DNA from 2 places in the Pseudomonas sp. HK3 genome. Region 1 is predicted to be linked to the other one. Evidence: predicted binding sites of a transcription regulator. Region 1 holds the regulator's gene; the other holds the start of a gene.
What was found. Region 1 encodes FliA, which starts transcription of late flagellar genes. Its sites were predicted from a motif close to CTAAAGTTTNNNNNNNNNNNGCCGNTAA; they were not measured.

Region 1 (5,064 bases):
GGGAATCGACCAAAGACTTTCTTGATGGGCTGCATCCGAGTTTTCATAACGGAGGTTTGCAAGTCACCCGTCACCACGTCTAAATTCGCAACAGCCTTCGCCATGGCTTCGTCTGTGCTTTTTAAACCCAAGCGCACTAATCGATTACGCACTAATACTAATTCACCAACCATATTCATGATGTCATCGAGGCGTTTCGTATCGACACGTACCGTGGTTTCAGCGGCGGCAGGTGGCTCTGCTTTTTTCGCAGGTGCGGCAGGTGCTGCTGCCGTAGGAGCGGCTGATGCAGTTGGTGTTGGTGTCGCTGCCGGTTTTTCAGGCGGCGCAGCTGGTTTTGGTGTTTGCGCCGCAGCGGCGGGAGCCGCAGACTCGCCATCCGTTATGGTTGGGCCTTTGCCTTTGCCATGTAATTTGTCCAGCAAGTCTTCGAATTCAGATTCTGAGATAGAGGCGTCACTGTCACCGCTTTCAGCAACGGGCTCAGGTGCGGCAGGTTTAGCTGGCTCAGCGCCTGCGTCTATTGTCGGCCCTTTACCTGGCCCATGTAATTTATCAAGTAAGGCATCAAATTCATCAGACGTAATTTCATCGCCAGAATCATCAGTGACTGGATCAGGAACCGTCGCTTTAGGCGCTGCGTCTTTTGCCGCTCCGTCTTTTGGCGCCTCGAGAGAATCTAATAAATTTTCAAATTCTTCATCGGTTATATCACCGTCATCTGCCGTTTCACCTGATGCAGCTGGCTCTGCTGGTTTAGGCGCTTCAGGCGCAGACTCTTCTACCACTGGCGCGGCAGGTGCTTCTGCCGATTCCGGTTTAGAATATCGTGATAAATCAGCAATAAGCGCAGGGTCAGCGGGTTGCGGCATTTCACCGGCACGCACTGAGTCAAACATTTCATTAACGGTATCAAGCGCTTTTAATACAACATCCATCAAGTCTGACGTGACAGTACGTTGTCCATTTCGCAATATATCGAATACATTTTCGGCCACATGACAACATGCAACTAAAGCATCAAGTTGTAAAAAACCCGCGCCCCCTTTAACCGTATGAAAGCCACGGAAAATAGAATTAAGTAAATCGTGATCATCTGGACGATTTTCTAAGTCGACTAGTTGCTCAGATAACAACTCTAGAATCTCACCTGCTTCAACAAGGAAGTCCTGGAGGATTTCTTCATCAGCGTCCAAACTCATCCGTTTACTCCTTTAAAAACCAAGACTGGATAATAAGTCATCTACGTCATCCTGATCTGATGCCACGTCTTCGTTATCTTCAGCATTTAACTGAGGTCCGACCCCTTTATTTGGATCATCTATTTCATCAGGGGTATCAACAACACTGTGTTTAATTCCCGTCATTTGATCCACATGACCTGCCATGGCCACCAAATTCACTAAACGTGCTTCAACGTCTGTCACCATAGTCGTAATGCGTTGAATCACTTGACCGGTTAAATCTTGAAAATCTTGGGCAAGTAGAATGTCACTTAAATTGCCGTTTAATTTCCGAGTATTTTTGTCGGTATTTTCTAAAAAGGTGTTAATGCGTTTTGTTAGTTCACGAAACTCATCAGCACTTAAATCTTTATTCAAGAAGCGGTTCCATTCTTGGTGTATCTCGGAAGCTTCACTGGCTATAGCTTCAGAAAGCGGCATGCTTTCATCAACTTTATCCATAGTTTTGTTCGCAGCTTTTGCCGTCATTTCGACGACATACTGCAGACCTTCATGCGCACCATCTATTTCAGATCCTGCGCCTTTTGAATCACCATCAAGTTTAAAGTTTTTGATCGATTCATGTAGCGCCCGAGTAAGTTGGCCAATCTCTTGATAGAGATTTTCGTCCCTTACTTGTTGCAAATCCTGAATTAAACCAACTGCACCTGCCAGATCATTATTCTCTAGCCGACCCATTAACTCATTGGCTTTTTCAGAAAACAGCTTTGCAAACTCATTATTTGAGTTTTTAATATCTGCATCTGCCATGACAATTCCCTAGTCAGCCATCAACGCGCTCAAAGATTTTTTCAATCTTTTCCTTAAGCACGGCTGCAGTGAATGGTTTAATAACATAGCCATTTACCCCAGCTTGAGCCGCCGCCACAATTTGGTCACGTTTAGCTTCTGCGGTTACCATTAATACGGGTAACTTTTTCAAGCGCTCGTCTTCACGCACATGCTTTAACAGTTCAATACCCGTCATGCCGGGCATGTTCCAATCGGTGACTAAGAAATCAAAGTCGCCACTTTGTAACATGGGCAAGGCCGTATTACCGTCGTCTGCTTCTTGAGTGTTGGTAAAGCCCAAATCTCTCAACAGATTTTTGATGATGCGTCTCATGGTGGAGAAATCGTCCACAACGAGTATTTTCATATTTTTATCCAAAGCTACCTCCCAGCGCCCTGGCCAAAGACTCTATTACCTATTTTTAGTCTAGCCAGTGTTATCAAGTTATCCAGCAGGTTGATGTTAAATATAAGACTAGGCGAATATGACCCACTCTCAATATCCCGTATTTATTTTGCTTGCTGCTCTGCCCATTCTGATAAACGGGCTCTTAAACGCAACGCTGCTTGGCTGTGAATCTGACTGACGCGTGATTCACTCACGTCCAGCACAGCACCAATCTCTTTTAGGTTTAGCTCTTCATCATAATAAAGGGCAAGTACCAATTGCTCTCGTTCGGGTAATTTTTCGATCGCACGAGCAAGGTGCTGTTGAAAATGCTGTGACTGGAGCCCCTCAAGGGGCCCTGATTCATCATGACTGATGAGATCACCTTCACGTTCACCCGGTTGGCTCAGTAACTCCTCAAAGCTAAATAAGCGCGAGCCCATACCATCCTGTAAATGTTGATGGTATTCATCTAAGGTCATCTCGAGTGCTTCAGCCACTTCGTGATCTTGTGCGTCACGACCCGTCTGGGATTCGACAAATCGAATGGCTTCCGCAATTTTGCGGCTATTACGATGGACTGAGCGTGGTGCCCAATCCCCTTTGCGAATTTCATCCAGCATGGCACCACGAATACGAATACCCGCATAGGTTTCAAAGCTCGCACCTTTGCTGGGTTCATATTTACGAGCAGCTTCGATCAAGCCAATCATGCCTGACTGTATTAAGTCATCCAGTTGCACTGACGGGGGCAAACGCCCTTTTAAATGATGGCCAATGCGTTTCACTAAAGAGGCGTACTCTTCAATAAGCTGGTTATAGTTAGGATTTTGCTCACCTGTGTACATGGCGAAACCACTTGCTACGGCCATAAATCATCCACGAGCTGTTGATACTAAATTCTCCACAAAAAATTCTAAATTACCCCGCGCACTGGTGGGCAATGGCCAAGAGTCGACCTTTTTCGCTAAAGATTTATACGCCAATGAGGCTTTCGCTCTAGGATACGCTTCTACAACGGCGCGCTGCCTTTGCACCGAGCGCTTCACGCTATCGTCAAATGGAATGCAGCCAACATACTGTAAAGCCACATCTAAAAAACGATCGGTTACTTTGGTTAACTTAGCAAACAGGTTATGACCGTCTTGTGAGGTTTTGACCATGTTAGCCAACACGCGAAAACGGAATAAGCCGTGATCGCGATTCAGTAATTTAATTAACGCATAGGCATCCGTAATACTGGTGGGCTCGTCTGTAACCACAATCATGGCTTCTTGCGCAGCTTTAACAAAACTCACCACGCCATCACCAATGCCTGCCGCGGTATCAATGATTAATACGTCTAATTGATCAGCTATCGAGCTAAATGCACGAATTAACCCAGCATGCTCTCTTGGGTCAAGTTGAGCCATTTCTTGCGTGCCTGACGCAGAGGGAATAATGCGAATACCGGCGGGGCCAGTCACTAATACATCTCGTAAACTGATTTCACCGCTTAAAACATTGCTGATATTATTTTTCGCCGTCAAACCCAGTAGCACGTCAATATTGGCAAGACCCAAGTCCGCATCTAATAAAACAACACGACGGCCCATTTCAGCCAATGCAATGCTGAGGTTAACTGACACGTTACTTTTGCCGACGCCACCTTTACCACCCGTGACCGCTATTACTTGAACTGGATGCATTAAACACTCCCCTTATATAAGAGCTTAGTGCAATTAGAGCAAATCGCCGTAGTTCCCATCATCATAAATACATAATCCCCCATAAATCACGCCTCCTGTTCTAGCCATAGCTGGCTGATAACCGCTACCAAGCACCTGCGGCTATGTTTTGCTGTACCGCTACTTGTTGCTCCTGCTGGGCCCTTCTTACCACTTCTTTGACAAGGGCTTTAGCATTAGCAGGGTCAAAATCATCCGGAATCCGCTGCCCGTTCGTGCTATAGGCTAAATTCAATTTACACTCAAGTAGCACGGTGATGACGTCCCCTAAGCTGCTGGCTTCATCTACTTTTGTTAATACACACCCACTTAATTTTGCGGCTTTATAGCTATGATAAACCTTACGCAGCACGCGACAGTTACTGGTGGCCGGCATGGCTAATAAGGTATGCACGGGTGTTTTCAATTGGGCGAGTTGATCTAGTTGATACTTCAACATTGGGTGTTCCGGCGTAAGGCCCGCTGTATCAATGAGCACTAAATCACATTGTTCTAACTCTTTAATACAGCCGCTCAGTGGATGGTCTTGATCGGCCACTTGTACAGGAACACCTAAAATTTGGCCTAACGTGCGCAGTTGATCGTGAGCCGCCAAGCGATAGTTATCCATGGTGATTAATCCCACTTTTGCGCCTTCATGCTCTAAGGTATAACGCACCGCCATTTTGGCAATGGTGGTCGTTTTGCCCGCACCCGTTGGGCCAACTAACGCAAATACGCCACCGCGTTTTAAACGATCACTCGGGCTGATATTAAGGTGTTGCGCCAAGTCATGTAGGCTGGCTTGCCATGCTAGTTTTTCATCATCATGACTTTGTACTTTGCGCAGCAGTTGATAAATAATCCAATCATCAAAACCCATTTGTTCAAGGCGTTGCCAAAGTTTGGCTTGCAATGCATTGGCTGGGCTAAATTTTTTCCATACAAAATTATT
Region 2 (5,064 bases), on a different contig from region 1:
TATAGCGTCCAAATATTAGGTGGATGTAACATGTTTAAGCTGGGTCTGATTATTAATCCCTTGGCCGGTCTAGGGGGCAGCGTTGCGCTGAAAGGCAGTGACAACATGGCTGAGCAGGCGTTGGCGATGGGCGCGAAAGCCAAGGCCGGTTTGCGAACCATGACGGCGTTGTCTGTTTTAGATGACCTTCGTGATCAGATTAGTGTGTTTACGTGCCCAGCGGACATGGGTGAAAACGTCATGCGTGAATTAGGCTGGGAACATACGTTAGTTGGTATACCGTATACGCAGACATCCTGCGCACAAGATACAAAAAATGCGGCAATAGCACTTAAAGAGCTGGGCATGGACCTAATTGTGTTTGCTGGTGGTGATGGCACCGCCCGCGATGTATGTGAAGTGATCGAAGATGCCTGCCCTGTGTTGGGTATTCCTGCTGGTGTGAAAATACACAGTGGTGTGTATGGCATTACCCCACGTGCTTCTGGTGAAGTGATTCGGTTGTTGGTCACAGGTCAGCTGGTGGATTTGAAGTCGCAAGATGTGCGAGATATTGACGAAGATGCATTTCGTAATAATCAGGTAAAAGCGAAACTGTATGGCGAAATGATGGTGCCTCAAGCAGGGCAATATGTTCAATCGGTTAAGCAGGGCGGCATTGAACAAGAAGAATTAGTATTAGATGATTTAGCGGCTTACCTTGCTCAAGAACTTGAACCAGACGTGCTCTATTTGGTCGGTTCAGGCAAAACCACACAGCACTTTATGAATTATCTGCATCAGCCTAATACGCTGTTAGGCGTTGATGCCATGCTAAACGAAGAAGTGATTGCTGGTGATGTGAATGAACAGCAAATTTTAGCATTACTTGAACAGCACCCCGATGCGCGCATCATGGTGAGTGTGATTGGTGGTCAAGGTCATGTATTTGGTCGAGGTAATCAACAGCTCAGCAGTGAAGTGATTAGAAAAATAGGGCGAGAAAATTTAATTATTTTATCGACTAAAACCAAATTATCACAATTAGAAGGGCGCCCACTGATTGCCGATACCTCAGATGTGGCGCTAGATACATCATTAGCAGGGCATATTGAAGTGGTAACGGGTTATCAAGATATTGTGCTGTACCCAATACAATAAATTCATAATGGCAGATAAGCGTTAAACAAAAGAATAGTTAAAACGGGCACAAAAAAAGGAAGGCATCGCCTTCCTTTTTATATTGAGCTGGTCGTTTGTTAGGTCTTTATTAGACCTTGGCTATTTCAACCATTAACTCGTTGCTGAGTTTTTCAAGTACATCACGTACGTCATCAAAATCAACGGATTCAGGAATATGCACACGTGCTTTGGTTTTGAACAGTGGCTCTGCACTCATGGCAGCACTTTCAAATTGGGTGTTTAATTCTAAAACGTTCACGGCAAGCGCGGATAATACTTGAGCCACATCTTTTACGATGCCAGGGCGGTCGTTACCAATAATACTGAGTTTTGCGTTGGCTTGGCTATCTTGTGCTTTATCATTTGAATATTCAGTATTGATGATCCAGCCAGATTGCTTTAATGCATTTAATGCACGTTCTAAACCTGCGACGTTTTGTTCGGTGATTTGTACTTTTACGATACCCGCAAATTTGCCGGCGAGTTGTGTCATGCGGCTTTCTAGCCAGTTACCCTGGTTGTCTTTAATGATGCCTGACAGGGTATCAATAATACCTGGGCGATCGTTGGTCATGATGCTGATAATAAAAAATGAAGACACTGGGCTACCTCTTATTTTAATTTGGCGATAACCACACTATATCTTAGGGATTGATTTGATGAAAGCCAGTGCTCTGCAAGCCCTATGAAAGCGCTTGTTATTTAGCAGTAAGAAGCGGCCTGTTCTTAAGCCAATTAGCGAAAGCGCTCGATAATATTGAACTGTTCATCCACTAATTTGGTTACTTTGTTTGCGGCCGCTTTTGAGCTTTTAGCGCTTTTCGTATTGTCTTGTGCGCTTTGGCTGATGATCTCCATGTGTTTGCTGATTTCTTCAGACCCTAAGCGCTGCTCTTTAACGGCTTGACTAATCGTGTTCATTTGTTGATTGATGTGCTCAACACTATTACGCACCTCTTCAAGGGTGGAGTAGGTTTTTTGAATTTGGTCAGCATTGTCAGCGGCTTGTTCTCGGGATTTATCCATGACCTCTGTAGCGCCTTGTGCGCCATGACGTAATTGATCAACAATGCGTCGAATTTCTTCTGTAGATTCTGATGTTCTGTTTGCTAATGTTCGTACTTCGTCGGCTACAACGGCAAACCCACGACCTTGTTCACCGGCGCGTGCCGCTTCAATAGCGGCGTTTAATGCGAGCAAATTGGTTTGTTCGGCAATGGCCTGAATCACCTCAAGAAAACTGTGAATAGATTCTGAGTGTTCTGCTAAGTTTTGCACATTACCGCTGGCTTCATTAATCGTATGCACCATTGTTTCCAGTGTGCTTTTGGCTTTTTGCATTTGGCGTTCGCTGGTGTGAGTATCGCTCTTGGCTTTTTCTGTTTGCTCGGCGGTTTCGGTAACGGAGTCTGATATTGAATCAAATTGAGTGGTGACTTCTTGAAAGGCAGCGGCGAACATCGTGGCGGCATCAAGTTGCTCGGTGAGTTTGATTAGGCTGCTTTGAGCTGCATTGTGGCTGATATTACTGGCTTCTTGAATCGGGCTGCAGGTGTCTTGGATTCGCTCTCTTAGCGTCACAAGTTGGCTCTGCATATGATCAAATGCCATGAGTATTTCGCCCACATCATCGTTGCGTCCTGTATAGATGTAGGCCGCTAACGGATCGCGTGTAATGGTGCGTGCTTTTTTAAGCACTTTTTTTAGATTGCGTAAGGCTTTGCCTTGCACAAACGCTAAAGCGGCCACTGGAATCAATGCCATGAGAGGGGAGAAAAAGTGAGTGATGGCAATGGCTGTTAAGCCTAATAACACACTGAAAACTTGGGCTAACGGTAGACTACGTATTTTGTCTTTAGAAGGAAGGGCGGACTTCCCTTTGTTTAAACGACTGTAGACTTTTTCGGCCCGCTCTACTGATTCTTTGGTTGGCTTGTAACGAACCGATTCATAGCCAACGATTTCACCGTTTTCTTTCACTGGGGTAATGAAGGCGTCCACCCAGTAATAGTCACCATTTTTACAACGGTTTTTGACAATGCCTTTCCATTGCCTGCCTTTTTTGAGGTAGTCCCATGCTTGCTTGAAGGCGGCGCCTGGCATATCTGGGTGGCGTACAATGTTATGGCTAGATTTGACTAATTCTTCTTCTGTAAATCCACTGACATTAAGAAAATCTTGATTAACATGTTCAATTTGCCCCTTTAAATTAGTAGACGATATGATGCGCTCGCGGCTCTCGACTACTCGTTCATTATTTGTAATGGGCAGATTTTTTTTCATAGGGAATTCACTAAGCTTAATCCGTTATGGCTTCTGATTTTAAGATTAGCTTAAAATTGCTAAAGTGAAATGTAAAATTGTCAGGCATAATGGCAGCCTAATTTGTCCATAATAATAATATTAGGCATTTCCATGAGTCAGTTTATTCTCGCTATTGATCAAGGTACCACCAGTTCCCGCGCCATTGTATTTGATGCAAAAGGCAAAATAGTCGTCCAAGTACAGGAAGAGTTCCCTCAGCATTTTCCTCAGTCTGGTTGGGTTGAGCATAACCCAGAAGATATTATTGAATCGGTGCTATCTGTTTGCAAAGGCGCTTTAGCCAAAGCGAATTTAATGGCCGCGGATATTGCCAGTATCGGCATTACCAATCAGCGTGAAACCACCGTGGTGTGGGACAAGCAAAGTGGTGAACCGATTTATCCCGCTATCGTATGGCAGGACAGACGCACAGCCGATTTATGCTCGCAGTTAAAACATGAAGGCCTAGAAGACAAAATTAATGATAAAACCGGTTTGTTATTGGATCCGTATTTTTCAGCGACCAAAATCAAATGGATTTTAGATAACGTGGATGGTGCGCTAAATCGGGCGCAAAAAGGTGAGCTGGCATTTGGCACCATTGATACGTTTATTTTATGGCGTTTAACGGGTGAGCATAAAACCGATGTAACCAATGCGTCACGCACGTTGCTGTGCAATATTCATGATTTAGTATGGGATGATGAGTTACTGTCTATTTTTGATATCCCAAAATCCATGCTGCCCACCATTCATGCTTCAAGTTGTGATTTTGGCCAAACCCGTGCCGATATATTCGGCTCGCCCATTCATGTGGGCGGTATTGCCGGTGATCAACAAGCAGCACTAATAGGACAAGCATGTTTTAAAGATGGTATGGCGAAAAGCACATATGGAACCGGCTGTTTTTTAATGCTCAATACCGGTGCTACACCGCGTAAAAGCCAGCATCGTTTATTAACAACTGTTGCGTACCAAATTGGTGATGTGACCCATTATGCTTTAGAGGGCAGTATTTTTATGGCCGGTGCGACCATTCAATGGATTCGTGACGGCTTAAAGTTGATTCAACATGCCAGTGAAACGTTGGACATGGCACAATCTGTTGGGGCCAATAACCAAGTGTACCTAGTCCCTGCGTTTACCGGATTAGGCGCGCCTTATTGGGACCCACATGCGCGTGGTGCAATTATGGGTTTAACCCGTGATACGGGTATTGCGGAGATTGTGACCGCAGGTCTGCAAAGTGTGTGTTATCAAACTCGTGATTTATTAGAGGCCATGAAAAAAGATGAAGCCATGCCAACTAACTTAAGAGTCGATGGCGGCATGGTAGTGAATGATTGGGTGGTGCAATTTTTATCCGATATTCTGGATTTGCCCATCGAGCGTCCTGTCATTACAGAAACAACTGCCTTGGGTGCCGCGTTTTTAGCTGGTTTAAGCAGCGGTGTCTTTAGCAGTATTGAGGAAGTGTGTCATCTTTGGCAGGAGCAAACTCAGTTCGAGCCAGTCATGGCCGATGATGAGCGAGATAAACTGTATAGCGGTTGGCTCGATACAGTCTCTAGAGTGCGTACCAGCGAATAAAAAGATTGC

Region 2: ACU6U9_RS04950 (methyl-accepting chemotaxis protein) is a predicted target of FliA. The motif match lies at 3,062-3,089, and genes of this name have one in related genera.

What each region holds. Positions count from the first base shown of each region.
Region 1 covers NZ_JBREXD010000002.1:485,009-490,072, forward strand. The annotation lists gene ACU6U9_RS13190 (chemotaxis protein CheW) at 1-1,202, opposite strand, end outside; gene ACU6U9_RS13195 (protein phosphatase CheZ) at 1,215-1,994, opposite strand; gene cheY (chemotaxis response regulator CheY) at 2,008-2,382, opposite strand; gene ACU6U9_RS13205 (RNA polymerase sigma factor FliA) at 2,526-3,275, opposite strand; gene ACU6U9_RS13210 (MinD/ParA family protein) at 3,279-4,091, opposite strand; gene flhF (flagellar biosynthesis protein FlhF) at 4,216-5,064, opposite strand, start outside.
Region 2 covers NZ_JBREXD010000001.1:1,033,227-1,038,290, forward strand. The annotation lists gene ACU6U9_RS04940 (ATP-NAD kinase family protein) at 31-1,140, shown strand; gene ACU6U9_RS04945 (glycine cleavage system protein R) at 1,250-1,762, opposite strand; gene ACU6U9_RS04950 (methyl-accepting chemotaxis protein) at 1,897-2,925, opposite strand; partial or broken gene ACU6U9_RS04955 (PAS domain-containing protein) at 3,115-3,444, opposite strand; gene glpK (glycerol kinase GlpK) at 3,577-5,055, shown strand.